DNA from 4 places in the Priestia sp. Y58 genome. Region 2 is predicted to be linked to each of the others. Evidence: riboswitches for the same ligand, from Rfam matches in the RefSeq annotation. Region 2 holds a riboswitch; each other region holds the start of a gene.
The links. Region 2 has a riboswitch for S-adenosylmethionine ahead of MMB68_RS18385 (methionine ABC transporter ATP-binding protein). Riboswitches for the same ligand answer to the same signal wherever they lie in the genome.
Positions count from the first base shown of each region.

Region 1 (3,126 bases), on a different contig from region 2:
TGTCATGCTGATACCGATCCTTTCATTGTGTACATTATTCGTTATCGAAGTAAATGTTCAAATTCATTTGGTGAAACGTCTTGTTGGTGCAGAAGCAAATAGCGTCCAATTTTTAACGCAGTACGTTTAGCGTTAATTTTTCTTTCCTCTGAAGAAATTTCGTCTAAGTCTGCGACGTGAGCTAAGCCAATTGTACGTCGAATGATTTCACATCCTGCATATCCAACAGCATCTTGCCACGTTTGCGTTAAAATTTCATGTAATAAGCGCTCATCTTTAGCGAAAGGTTCAGTGTTTTCAGAATGCCAAAGCGCAGTAAAGGTATCTTTAAATACGTTCCATGTGTTCGTAATGTGTTCAAATAATGGTTCGCGATTTGTTTCTCGAGAAAGAGCATTTAAAAATAAATTCGCAACAAATTGTCCTAAATCGAATCCAAACGGACCGTAAAAAGCAAACTCTGGATCAATCACTTTTGTTTCTTGACTGCTAGCAAAGATGCTGCCTGTATGTAAATCACCGTGGATTAGCGTTTGCGCATTTGTTAAAAATTTATATTTTAATTTTGCTGCTTGTAGCTTTACATCACTATCATTCCATAATTCTTCTACATCAGGACGCAGCGCTTTTTCGAATTCATTTGTATCAATATCAAAAAAAGGATCTGTAAAAACTAAATCTTCCGTAATATTGCATAAGTCCGGGTTGCTGTACTTAACAATTTCTTCTTTTTTATCCTGAGGCTTTAAGGCGAAATCAGACGTTTTGAACGCAATATGTCCTAAAAAAGAACCGATATGCTGTGAGAGCAGAGGATAACTTTCACCTTGAATAAGTCCGGCGCGAGAAATCGTTAAATGAGACAGATCTTCCATGACCGTAACAGCAAGCGTTTCATCGTGGTAATAAACAGCGGGCACAAGTTCTGGCGTAAATGCACCAAATTGCTTGAGCGCATTGCTTTCAATTGTGGCACGGTTCAATGATAGAGGCCAGCTTTCGCCTACAACTTTTGCATAGGGAAGTGCTTGTTTGACGATAATGGATTTATTCGTTTGATCATTTATGATGTGAAAGACGAGATTTAAGTTGCCGTCACCAATTTCACGGGCAGTCAGCGCTTCTGTGGCATCAAAAAGACCTAGCTTTTTCACAAGTTTGATTGCTGAAATTTCTGTTAAAGGCTGATACTTCTCTGTTTTTGTTGTTGACATCGGAATCCCTCCATAGTTTATTAAACTGATTTGTTTACTAAGTTAATAGGTTTAAGAATATATGGAGGCTTTTATAATTTTAGAAAATATAAAAGCCTCTTTCGTTGGAAAGAGGCTTGATTGTAGTGTTCAAACCTCTTATCTGCCAGAAAGAATTACTTTCTGTTGGAATTAGCACCGTGCCTTTGTAAAACATGTTTTACGGGTGTGATCCATCTTAGGATGGAATGACGGTCGGTTGCTGGGCTTCACAGGGCCAAATCCCTCAGCCAACTCTTGATAAGAGTACGATTACTTATTCAATTTTGATTTGTTTGAATATTTTATGATATCTGGTGAAAATCGTATCATGCAAAAAAACGGCTGTCAATACATAATTAATAAAATTCTGTGCGGCGATCTGTAAAGACAGGAATTTGTTTGCGAATTTCTTTTACAAGTTCCAGGTTAACGTCAGCACTTAAAAGTTCTTCGCTATCGCCAGCTTCAGCGATTATTTCTCCCCACGGATCGATGACTAAGGAATGTCCGGCAAATGTGTTATTAGGATCTTGGCCTACACGATTACACGCGATTACATAGCATTGATTTTCGATTGCACGGCTAATGAGAAGTGCTTTCCAGTGGGCAAGTCTTGGAGCCGGCCACTGAGCGACAACAAACAAGACTTCTGCTCCGCTGCTAGTATGAACCCGAATCCATTCTGGAAAACGAATATCGTAACAAATAACTCCTGCGCATAGTGACTGTTCAAGTGTAAAAAGATTTTTTGCCGTTCCTGCTTCTAGATAGAGGTGCTCATCCATTAATTTAAACAAGTGCAGTTTACTGTATTGTGATACTTCACGACCTTTTCGGTCAAAAATATACATCGTATTCGTGACGCCTTGCTCTGTTTTTTTCGCGATCGAGCCTGCCACAATATTTACTTCGTTCGTTTTAGCAAACTGAGAGATTAATTGCTTGGCCTGCTGTCCTTCATCATCTGCAATTTCGTCTAGCCGCGTCAAATCATAAGCTGTATCCCATAGCTCAGGAAGCACCAGGATATCAGGGTTTTCTTTCAGAGCTTCTGTCATTTTTTGTTGAATATATTTTCGGTTTTTAGTTGGGTTTCCAAACGCAATATCAAGCTGCAAACACGTAATTTTTACACTCACTTTATCATCCGTCCTTTTTTAGTAGTTGAAAAAAATGACTTTACAAGTTGAGTATTACAATATATTATTTGTGACTAGAATTTCAAGAATTTTTTGAGAAGGTGTGCGATGATGAAACAATTTGAGCAATCGGAACTATTAAAAAGTTTACCAAAACAATTTTTTGCATCACTTGTAGGCAAGGTAGGAAAAGTAATGGCCCAAGGGCACGACGTTATTAACTTAGGGCAGGGAAATCCTGATCAGCCTACTCCTTCACATATTGTAGAAACACTGCAAAAAGCAAGCGCTAATCCTATACATCATAAATATTCTCCATTTCGGGGGCATCAGTTTTTGAAAGAGGCCGTTGCGACTTTTTATAAGCGAGAATACGGGGTTGATGTGGATCCCGAAAAAGAAGTAGCTATTTTGTTTGGCGGGAAGGGTGGACTTGTTGAAATCCCGCAGTGCTTATTAAACCCTGGAGATACGGTGCTGGTTCCGGATCCTGGATATCCTGATTACTGGTCTGGAGTAGAGCTTGCAAAAGCCAAGATGGAAGTGATGCCGCTCACGGCTAAAAATCATTTTCTACCCGTATACGAAGAGATAAGTGAACGTGCTAAAGAACAGGCAAAGCTCATGTTTTTAAACTATCCCAATAATCCTACTGGTGCAGTGGCAACGGCAGAATTTTTTGAAGACACCGTGGCGTTTGCTGCCAAGCACGATATTTGTGTGGTACACGACTTTGCCTACGGAGCAATTGG
Region 1 covers NZ_JAKWFL010000004.1:240,490-243,615, forward strand. The annotation lists gene mtnA (S-methyl-5-thioribose-1-phosphate isomerase) at 1-6, opposite strand, end outside; gene mtnK (S-methyl-5-thioribose kinase) at 42-1,214, opposite strand; SAM riboswitch class I at 1,350-1,500, opposite strand; gene MMB68_RS14505 (carbon-nitrogen family hydrolase) at 1,592-2,374, opposite strand; gene MMB68_RS14510 (pyridoxal phosphate-dependent aminotransferase) at 2,486-3,126, shown strand, end outside.
Region 1: another riboswitch for S-adenosylmethionine. It lies ahead of mtnK (S-methyl-5-thioribose kinase); the one in region 2 lies ahead of MMB68_RS18385 (methionine ABC transporter ATP-binding protein).

Region 2 (3,126 bases):
CACCAAAAGATTTGCGTTATTCTGAAGAGCATGAATGGGTAAAAACAGAAGGAGACGTTGTCCGCGTAGGTATTACACATTTCGCTCAAGCTGAGCTTGGAGACATCGTATTCGTTGAACTGCCAGAAGTAGGAGCAACAGTAGAAGCTGACGAGCCGTTTGGCAGCGTTGAATCAGTAAAAACAGTTTCTGAGCTTTATGCACCAATTAGCGGTGAAGTTGTAGCAGTAAACGACAACTTAAGCGATAGCCCTGAGCTTGTTAATGAATCTCCATACGAAGAAGCATGGATGATTACAATCAAACCATCCGATGCTTCTCAAGTAGACAAGCTAATGACAGCAGAGCAATACGAAGAAATGACAAACGAAGGATAATATTCCTCCATAAATTGTCTTTATGAAAAGTTTTTGACTGGACACTCTATTAGTAAACAAGCTAAAGGAGTGTCTTTTTATGTTTGAAAAACAAAAAATGGACGTTACAGATCGCGTTACAGCTAAATTTCATGACGGCGGTATGAAATTATATGTTGATAAGCAGCCAATTGGTGAAGTTAGTTACGGAACAAGCGGCAATGAATACCGTTTTGAAGAAGGATATTCGCAAGAAAATAATAAGTTCTATCAATACGCGGACGTACAAAAACAAGGTGAAACGCAAAAATATACAGACTGCGACGAAGAAGCAGGATGGTGCTAAACAGTGGCAACTGCCGCTGTTTTTCTTGTTTTATGGAAACAATATGGCCTAAACTGCCTTTTAAAAGAGTTCTTTCTTGCAAATTTCTTTTAAAAAACAGGTGAACTGTGATACATTAACGAATATTGTATAGCATAAAGAAATGATGTTACTATACAACTGACGATTATGGGTGATGAAAATGGGGCTAATTGAAATTGAAAAAGTAATTATTGTCGAAGGAAAATCAGATAAAAAGCGTATTCAAGATATCATTCGAGAACCAATTGAAATTATCTGTACAAACGGTACGATTAGTTTATCAAAGCTGGATGAAATTATTGACTGTACGTTTAACAAAGAGGTATACATACTCGTTGACTCTGATGATTCAGGGAATAAGCTGAGAAAACAATTTAAACGAGAGCTTCCGGAAGCAGAGCATCTATATATTGATAAAATGTACCGAGAGGTTGCTGCCGCCCCTAGACATCACATAGCAACAGTATTACTGAGTGCCAATATCGATGTTAATGCAGAATTTTTAACATAAAAGGAATGAGCAACATGCAAGAATGGAGTGAAAAACAGCTTGACGATCAGTTAAAAGAAGGACAAAGAGCGTTTATCTTTTTCCATACCCCTTTTTGCGGGACATGTCAGCTGGCAAAAAAAATGTTAACCGTAGCAGAAGCGATGCTGCCCGGTGTGACCATCGGAATGAGCAATTTAAATTATATGCCTTCAAAAGCAGAAGCATTTTCAATTGAAAGTGTACCTTGTTTGATTGAAGTGAAAAATGGCGAAATGGTAAAAAAACTCTATGCCTTTCATTCCATCGAGCACGTACTTGAAGAGCTTCGATAATCAAACGTTTGTTTAAAATGAAGAAATGGAACGAGAGCAAACCGTTGGGGCTGTTGAAATCTTGGGATATTATCCCAAGAACAAAATCTGTTGACAGCCTATCTGACACATGCTAAAATCACACTCATGAATGTTCATAAATGAATGAATATTTCCTAAAAACAAAATAATTGTTGCGAACTCTTATCAAGAGAGGTGGAGGGACTGAGCCCTGTGAAACCCGGCAACCGTCAGACTAACTGAAATGGTGCCAATTCCTGCAAAGCTATGCGCTTTGAAAGATGAGAGAAAGGATTAAATATCGAGCCTTTCTGTCATGCGCAGAGAGGCTTTTTTAATGGGGAAAATTGTTTTACGGCTTTTTTATCCTATAGGGCAACCTAACATAATTAAGTTTTTACTAAAGAAGGTGAAGAAATATGATTACATTAACAGGCGTTACAAAAATTTATCAGGCTAAAAGCGGTCAAGTAACAGCTGTTGATAATGTGAATCTAACCGTTAACCAAGGCGAAATTTACGGAATCATTGGTTACAGCGGAGCGGGGAAAAGTTCTTTAATTCGCTTGCTAAACGGGTTAGAAACACCAACGACAGGAACGGTCGAAGTAGCAGGTAATGATATTGGAAAAATTAAAGGCGGAAAACTCAGAAAAGCTAGACAAGAAATTAGTATGGTATTTCAGCACTTTAATATCTTGTGGTCGCGTACGGTGCGAGAAAATATTGCCTTTCCGTTAGAAATAGCAGGGATCTCAAAAGAAAAAAGAATGAAACGAGTAGACGAGCTTATCAAGCTAGTCGGGCTTGAAGGGCGTGAAAATGCTTATCCATCCCAGCTTAGCGGTGGACAGAAGCAGCGTGTTGGTATTGCTCGAGCGCTAGCCAATAACCCAAAAGTATTGCTGTGTGATGAAGCAACATCAGCGCTTGATCCTCAAACGACAGATTCCATTTTAGATCTGTTAGTAGATATTAATGAGAAGCTAGGGTTAACCATTGTACTCATTACTCATGAAATGCACGTTATTCGTAAAATTTGTCATCGAGTAGCCGTTATGGAAAATGGGGCAGTGGTAGAAGAAGGACAGGTGTTAGAAGTATTCAGAAAACCTAAGCAGCCGATTACAAAGCGATTCGTTCAACAAATTTCTGAACCAGAAGAAACGTTTGAAACAATTGAACAAGTAAAAGAGCTGTATCCAAGCGGGCAAATTATTCAGCTGACGTTTGTTGGCGGAAAAGCAGAGCAACCGCTCATTACAACGATTTTAAAACAGTTTGATGTAACGATTAATATTTTGCAAGGAAAGATTTCGCATACACAAACAGGTTCATACGGAACGTTGTTCGTTCATTTAGACGGAGAATTAACAGAAGTTGAAAAAGTCATTGCATACATTCATGAGCAGCAGGTAGAAGTGGAGGTAATGACAAATGCTTGAGAAACTATTTCCAAACGTTATTTTAGATGATTTTATTCAAGCGACAAATGAAACACTATATATGACGGCTATTTCAGTTATAGCCACGTTTGTTCTAGGTATTTTATTGGGCTTGCTTTTATTTTTAACGTCC
Region 2 covers NZ_JAKWFL010000006.1:64,740-67,865, reverse strand. The annotation lists gene gcvH (glycine cleavage system protein GcvH) at 1-377, shown strand, start outside; gene MMB68_RS18400 (YusG family protein) at 457-702, shown strand; gene MMB68_RS18395 (toprim domain-containing protein) at 884-1,234, shown strand; gene MMB68_RS18390 (thioredoxin family protein) at 1,249-1,548, shown strand; SAM riboswitch class I at 1,729-1,836, shown strand; gene MMB68_RS18385 (methionine ABC transporter ATP-binding protein) at 1,968-2,993, shown strand; gene MMB68_RS18380 (methionine ABC transporter permease) at 2,986-3,126, shown strand, end outside.

Region 3 (3,126 bases), on a different contig from region 2:
TTAAAAGAACAAATGCAGCAGCAAGCATCTGAGCATATGACATTTACAGGCTTCCTTGAAGGTAAGCAACTTGCTCATATCTATTCATCATCTGATTTGTTTGTTTTTCCTTCAGAAACAGAAACCTTCGGAAATGTTGTGCTGGAGTCTCTTGCTTCTGGAACTCCTGTAGTGGCAGCAAATGCAGGAGGAGTTAAACAGATGGTTCAGCACGGGCGAAACGGCTACCTTTGCAAACCTCACTCCTTAGAAGAATTCAGTTCGGCTATTACAGATTTACTCGATGATTTGCATCAGCGGCTTCACTTTGGGCATGCAGCGAGACAATATGCTCTTACTCAATCATGGGACGCCATTTTTCAGCATTTGCTTTCAGAATATGAAGGTGTCGTAGAAAAATCTGCTGCAGGTATTCAATGGGCATAAAAAAATCTCCGTTTTCACGGAGATTTTTTTATTATTTAGCTAAAGCTTGAGTTTTTAATGCTTCCGCTTTGTCTGTGAACTCCCAAGGAAGCTCCACATCCGTACGACCAAAGTGGCCGTAAGCTGCTGTTTGCTTATAAATTGGGCGACGTAAATCAAGCATTTTAATGATGCCTGCTGGACGTAGATCAAAGTTTTTGCGTACTACGTCTACTAGTACTTCTTCAGAAACTTTTCCTGTACCGAATGTATCAATTGAAATAGATACTGGCTGTGCAACACCAATTGCATATGCTAGTTGTACTTCACATTTATCAGCAAGATCAGCTGCTACAATGTTTTTCGCAACATAACGAGCTGCATAAGCTGCTGAACGGTCTACTTTTGTTGCGTCCTTACCAGAGAATGCACCGCCGCCGTGACGAGCATATCCGCCGTAAGTATCAACGATAATTTTACGACCAGTTAAACCAGCATCTCCTTGAGGACCGCCGATTACGAAACGTCCTGTTGGGTTAATGAAATACTTTGTATTTTCATCAATTAACTCGTTGGGAACAACTGGATTAATAACATATTCTTTTAAGTTACGTTGAATTTGCTCTAACGTTACTTCTGGGTGATGCTGAGTTGAAATAACAATTGTATCGATGCGAACAGGTTTGTTGTTTTCATCATATTCAACTGTTACTTGTGTTTTACCATCCGGGCGAAGGTAAGGAAGAATTTCTTCTTTACGTACTTCTGTTAGACGGCGAGCAAGTTTATGAGCTAATGAAATTGGAAGAGGCATTAATTCTTTTGTTTCGTTACATGCATAACCAAACATTAACCCTTGGTCTCCAGCTCCGATTGCTTCGATTTCTTCATCTGACATTTGACCTTCACGTGCTTCTAACGCCTGGTCTACACCAGCAGCGATATCAGCTGACTGCTCGTCGATAGATGTTAATACTGCACAAGTTTCAGCATCAAATCCGTATTTTGCACGAGTATAGCCAATTCCTTTAATTGTTTCACGAACTGTTTTAGGAATATCCACGTAAGTAGAAGTTGTAATTTCACCACTTACTAAAACTAAACCAGTTGTTACGCTTGTTTCACAAGCAACACGAGCATTTGGATCCTTTGCTAGGATAGCATCAAGAATTGAGTCAGAAATTTGGTCACAAATTTTATCGGGATGTCCCTCTGTAACAGATTCTGACGTGAACAGACGACGTTGTGTTGACATCAGTTTTCCTCCTTATAAATACGATACATTGTGATACGGTACTCATTCCCTTATTTTCATTACACGTTAAAAAATATAAAAAAACCTTTCCTTGTATCGAGGAAAGGTATCAAATTCTACATAAGCCTTTCACTCTTATCGATCAAGGTTGTGCCCTTGCATCAGGTTAGCACCTTATCGTCTACACAAAAAAATGACGATGGTTGCTGGGTTTCATAGGGCCTGTCCCTCCACCAGCTCGGGATAAGAGAGTATCCGTTCAAGGACATATAATACATGAAAAAGCGCTTCACTGTCAACAACATTCAAATGGAAATCATCTCTTTATGTTTGAATCGGTTTTAATGTAACATACTCAAATTCTGAAATAGTACATCTTATTAAGAATTATTACTAAGTTTGGTTAATAAGACAGATCAAAATGAGGCTTTCACTTAAAATAGCTTCACTTTTTTCGCTTCTAGCACATATACATGTGTCTAAAATAGGTATAACGTACATTTTTTTATAATACACAAACATTTTTAGTTAAATAGTATAGAATAATTAAATAAATGTGTTATACTAATTATAAATTTCAAACATTAATGAATAAATAATAGCTAAAAAAGGAAGGTAGTGCACATGAGTACTGTTGATATGTCTATCGAATTAAATGGTTTGCTTCAATTAAAAACAACAAAACACCAATTATCTGTTCCACAACTTGTTGAAAAAATTCTAGCTCGACGCGAAGGAACGCTGACTTCTACAGGTGCTGTGTCAGTCGAAACTGGGAAATATACAGGTCGCTCTCCTTTAGATAAATTTATTGTAAGCGATGCTGTGTCTTCAAAAACGGTTGAATGGGGACCTGTCAATCAGCCAATTTCTGCTCAGCGATTCGATGCGCTATACAAAAAAGTCTTAACCCACTTAAAGAAGCAGGATGAACTTTTTGTTTTTAATGGATATGCTGGAGCTGATAAAAAGTATCAGTTACCAATTCAAGTAGTTAATGAATTTGCATGGCACAACCTATTCGCTCAGCAGTTATTCATTCGCCCTTCAGCCGAACAAAAAACAAATGATGATGTGAAGCCGTTTACAATTGTAGCAGCTCCAACGTTCAAAGCTGATCCTGAAACAGACGGGACAAATTCTGAAACCTTCATTATTCTTTCGTTAGAGCGACGTATTGTGCTAATTGGAGGAACTGAATACGCTGGTGAAATGAAAAAATCTATTTTCTCAGTGATGAACTTCTTGCTTCCTCAAAACAATATTCTATCCATGCACTGTTCTGCTAACGTAGGAGAAGAAGGTGACGTTGCATTATTCTTTGGTTTATCTGGAACGGGTAAAACAACGCTTTCTGCTGATGCAAACCGTCGTTTAATCGGAGATGACGAGCACGGTTGGTCAAGCTCTGGTGTATTTAATATTGAAGGAGGATGCTACGCGAAGTGCATTCAGCTTTCCGAAGA
Region 3 covers NZ_JAKWFL010000001.1:1,066,890-1,070,015, forward strand. The annotation lists gene MMB68_RS05575 (glycosyltransferase family 4 protein) at 1-426, shown strand, start outside; gene metK (methionine adenosyltransferase) at 458-1,660, opposite strand; SAM riboswitch class I at 1,793-1,910, opposite strand; gene pckA (phosphoenolpyruvate carboxykinase (ATP)) at 2,285-3,126, shown strand, end outside.
Region 3: another riboswitch for S-adenosylmethionine. It lies ahead of metK (methionine adenosyltransferase); the one in region 2 lies ahead of MMB68_RS18385 (methionine ABC transporter ATP-binding protein).

Region 4 (3,126 bases), on a different contig from region 2:
GAATAAATCGAGCATTTCTTGCGCTTGTTAACGGCATGATCCCGATGTATACCGGCGTTGTTAAATGTTTGGTTGCTTCATATACCTCTTCAATTTGCTTAGTTGAATAGAGAGGCTGAGTAATGAAATAGTGAGCCCCGCAGTCGATTTTCTTTTCCAAACGCTGAACGGCTCGGTCTAAGTGACGCACGTTTGGGTTAAAGGCAGCTGCAATGGAAAAATTGGTTTTTTGACCAAGCGGTTTGCCGGAATAAGATAGTCCTTCATTAAACTGAGCGATTAAACTAATCAAGTCAAATGAAGATAAATCGTAGACTGAAGTGGCGCCAGGGAAATCGCCAACTTTTGACGGATCACCAGTAATTGCAAGTACTTGATTCATTCCTAGCGTATGAAGTCCCATTAAATGAGATTGAAGTCCAATTAAATTTCGATCGCGACAGGTAATATGAATAAGCGGTCGTGCTTTTGTTTCTTGCTGCATCAGTGTTGCCATTGCCAAGTTGCTGATGCGAGGTGAGGCAAGAGAATTATCAGCTAATGTAATAGCATCTACGCCGACTTTATCAAGTGCTTTTGCGCCTTCTAAAAATTTCGTCGGACCAAGCTGTTTAGGCGGATCTAGCTCGACGATAACCGAGCGGCGCTTCTTCACAATTTCATGCATATGAGGTTTATCCTGCTGCTCACGCTCTTGAACCGTAACGGCAGGTCTCATTTTAACGACTTTACTTGTAATCGGAGGTAGGTCTTTTAAGGCAGATGACATTGCGCGTACGTGGGCTGGTGTTGTACCGCAGCATCCTCCAATTAAGCGAACCCCTTGTTCGCGGAATAAACGTGCGCTTTCTACAAAGTAGTCTTCATTCGTTTCATATTCGAGCTTTCCTTCCACATATGCCGGAAGGCTGGCATTAGGGTAAGCAGATAAGAAAGCACGATCAGGAAGCGGTACTTCTTCAAGAGACTGAATCATATGATAAGGACCTAAACGGCAGTTTAGCCCGACAACATCTGCTCCCAACGCTTCTAGTTCTTTTAATGCATCTGCTAAAGGACGCCCATCTTGCAGTACGCCAATATCATGCAGGGAAACGTGGGTAATAATAGGCTTATCCGTTTCTTTTCTTGCCAGTGTAAGAACGGTCTTTAATTCTTCGAAATCATAGTATGTTTCAAATAAAAGGCCATCCACGCCTTCATTTAAAAGCCAAAACATTTGTTCACGAATGCTTCGCTTAACTTCTTCTAAACTAATAGCGTTTTTTTGGAAAGAACGAATTCCGCCGAGTGTACCAACCACGTAAGCCTGATCTTTTGCAGCTTGTTTCGCTAATTTTACACCAGCAACATTGATGTCTTTGACTGAATCTTCTAATCCATAACGGGCAAGTTTTTGATAATTAGCAGCGTACGTATTTGTTTGAATAACGTTTGCACCAGCTTCTACATAGGCTCTGTGAATACGAGAAACCTCTTCTGGTTTGGTGATGTTTAGTTCTTCAAAACAGCTGTCAATACCGTGTGAGTAAAGGAGGGTACCAGTGGCACCATCCCCAATTAAAATTTTAGACTTTAAATCTTCAAGTAACCCCATGTCAAAACCTCCTTAAATTGTTCCGCTTCTATTTCACGAGTGATTCGTTTTATGCAATATGCCGATAAAATAGAAAAAGTCTTCTTAAGAAGAAGACTTTTTTCGCCTTCTTATCTTCCAAGCAATAAATTGCTTGCTGGATTTAGCACCATGTCTCTAACGACTGGTTGCTGAGGTTTCAAAGGGCCAGTCCCTCCACCTCTCATGATAAGAATCAATTGTATATAATTGAAACATATTTTTTTAAATAGAAAGAATACTTATTTAATAATTTATCTGATTTTTAGAAATTATACAACAGTAAATTATGAATTTCCAGCAAATATTGAGGAAAATTTAAAAGGTAAAGGGAAAATATCCGTATATTTTGTTTGAAAATGACTGTTATGTTAGGGGTTAAGGAGTTTTTTTTAAGAAATACAAAAAGAAAATGAAAAATAAAAAATAAACGAAAAGGCACAAGCGCTGGGATATGTGTCGATTTATACGTAAAAAGGCTCGTCTTTTTTTAACCGTTTCTACATATAGTGAACTATGAAGGGTAGAAGGGTGATGGGCATGAAAAGGTGGAAACTCACGCTGCAGGTTGCTGCTACGTATGTAGGAACCGTTGTAGGAGCCGGTTTTGCAACAGGGAAGGAAATCGTTCAATTTTTTACACAGTACGGAGAACTTGGAATGGTCGGAATTTTGGTCAGCGGCTTGTTTTTTATTTGGCTAGGTTCAAAAATGATGCTGCTTTCGCACGCAATTGGGGCTTCTTCTTATCAGCAGCTTAATACATATTTATTTGGTGATGTGCTTGGAAAAGTGGTAAACGGTGTAATGATTGTCATTTTATTTGGAGTAACTTCAGTCATGCTAGCGAGTACGGGGGCAATAGGAAAAGAACAGTTTGGGCTGTGGCCTCCTGTTGGGATGATTTTTACAATTGTTTTAACTTATATATTTATCGCAAGAGGAATTAACGGTATTTTAATGGTTAATTCTCTTGTTGTGCCGATGATGCTTTCATTTGCTTTTATCATCTTTGTGCCAAATATCAGCTATTTCTCACTGATTCAAACGAAGCCGGATTTAACGCTCGTCACGCAGTGGAAGTGGGCGGTTAGTCCCTTTTTATATATTTCCCTAAATCTAGCTTTGGCTCAGGCCGTTTTAGTTCCATTAGGAAGCTCCGTGAAAGATAGGAGCGTGATTAAAAAAGGGGCCGTAATAGGAGGATGTGTACTTACGTTTATGCTTGTTTCTACTCATCTTGCCCTTTCCAATTTGCCTTATTCATTTCAACTTGATATTCCTATGAGTGCCGTTGTTAAAAATATCTCAGCGTGGGTGAATGTTTTATTTACGGTAGTTGTGTTAGGCGAGATTTTTACTACATTGATTGGAAATGTATTTGGAATCGCTAAGCAGCTTCAGTCATTTCTTCCCCTGAATGATAAGCAAGCTTTTGCGTTTATTATCTTGGCATGCTTTATTATTGGGCAATTTGGATATGCACAGCTTCTTGAGTTTTTGTATCCGAT
Region 4 covers NZ_JAKWFL010000004.1:286,709-289,834, forward strand. The annotation lists gene MMB68_RS14735 (bifunctional homocysteine S-methyltransferase/methylenetetrahydrofolate reductase) at 1-1,597, opposite strand, end outside; SAM riboswitch class I at 1,705-1,811, opposite strand; gene MMB68_RS14740 (YkvI family membrane protein) at 2,156-3,126, shown strand, end outside.
Region 4: another riboswitch for S-adenosylmethionine. It lies ahead of MMB68_RS14735 (bifunctional homocysteine S-methyltransferase/methylenetetrahydrofolate reductase); the one in region 2 lies ahead of MMB68_RS18385 (methionine ABC transporter ATP-binding protein).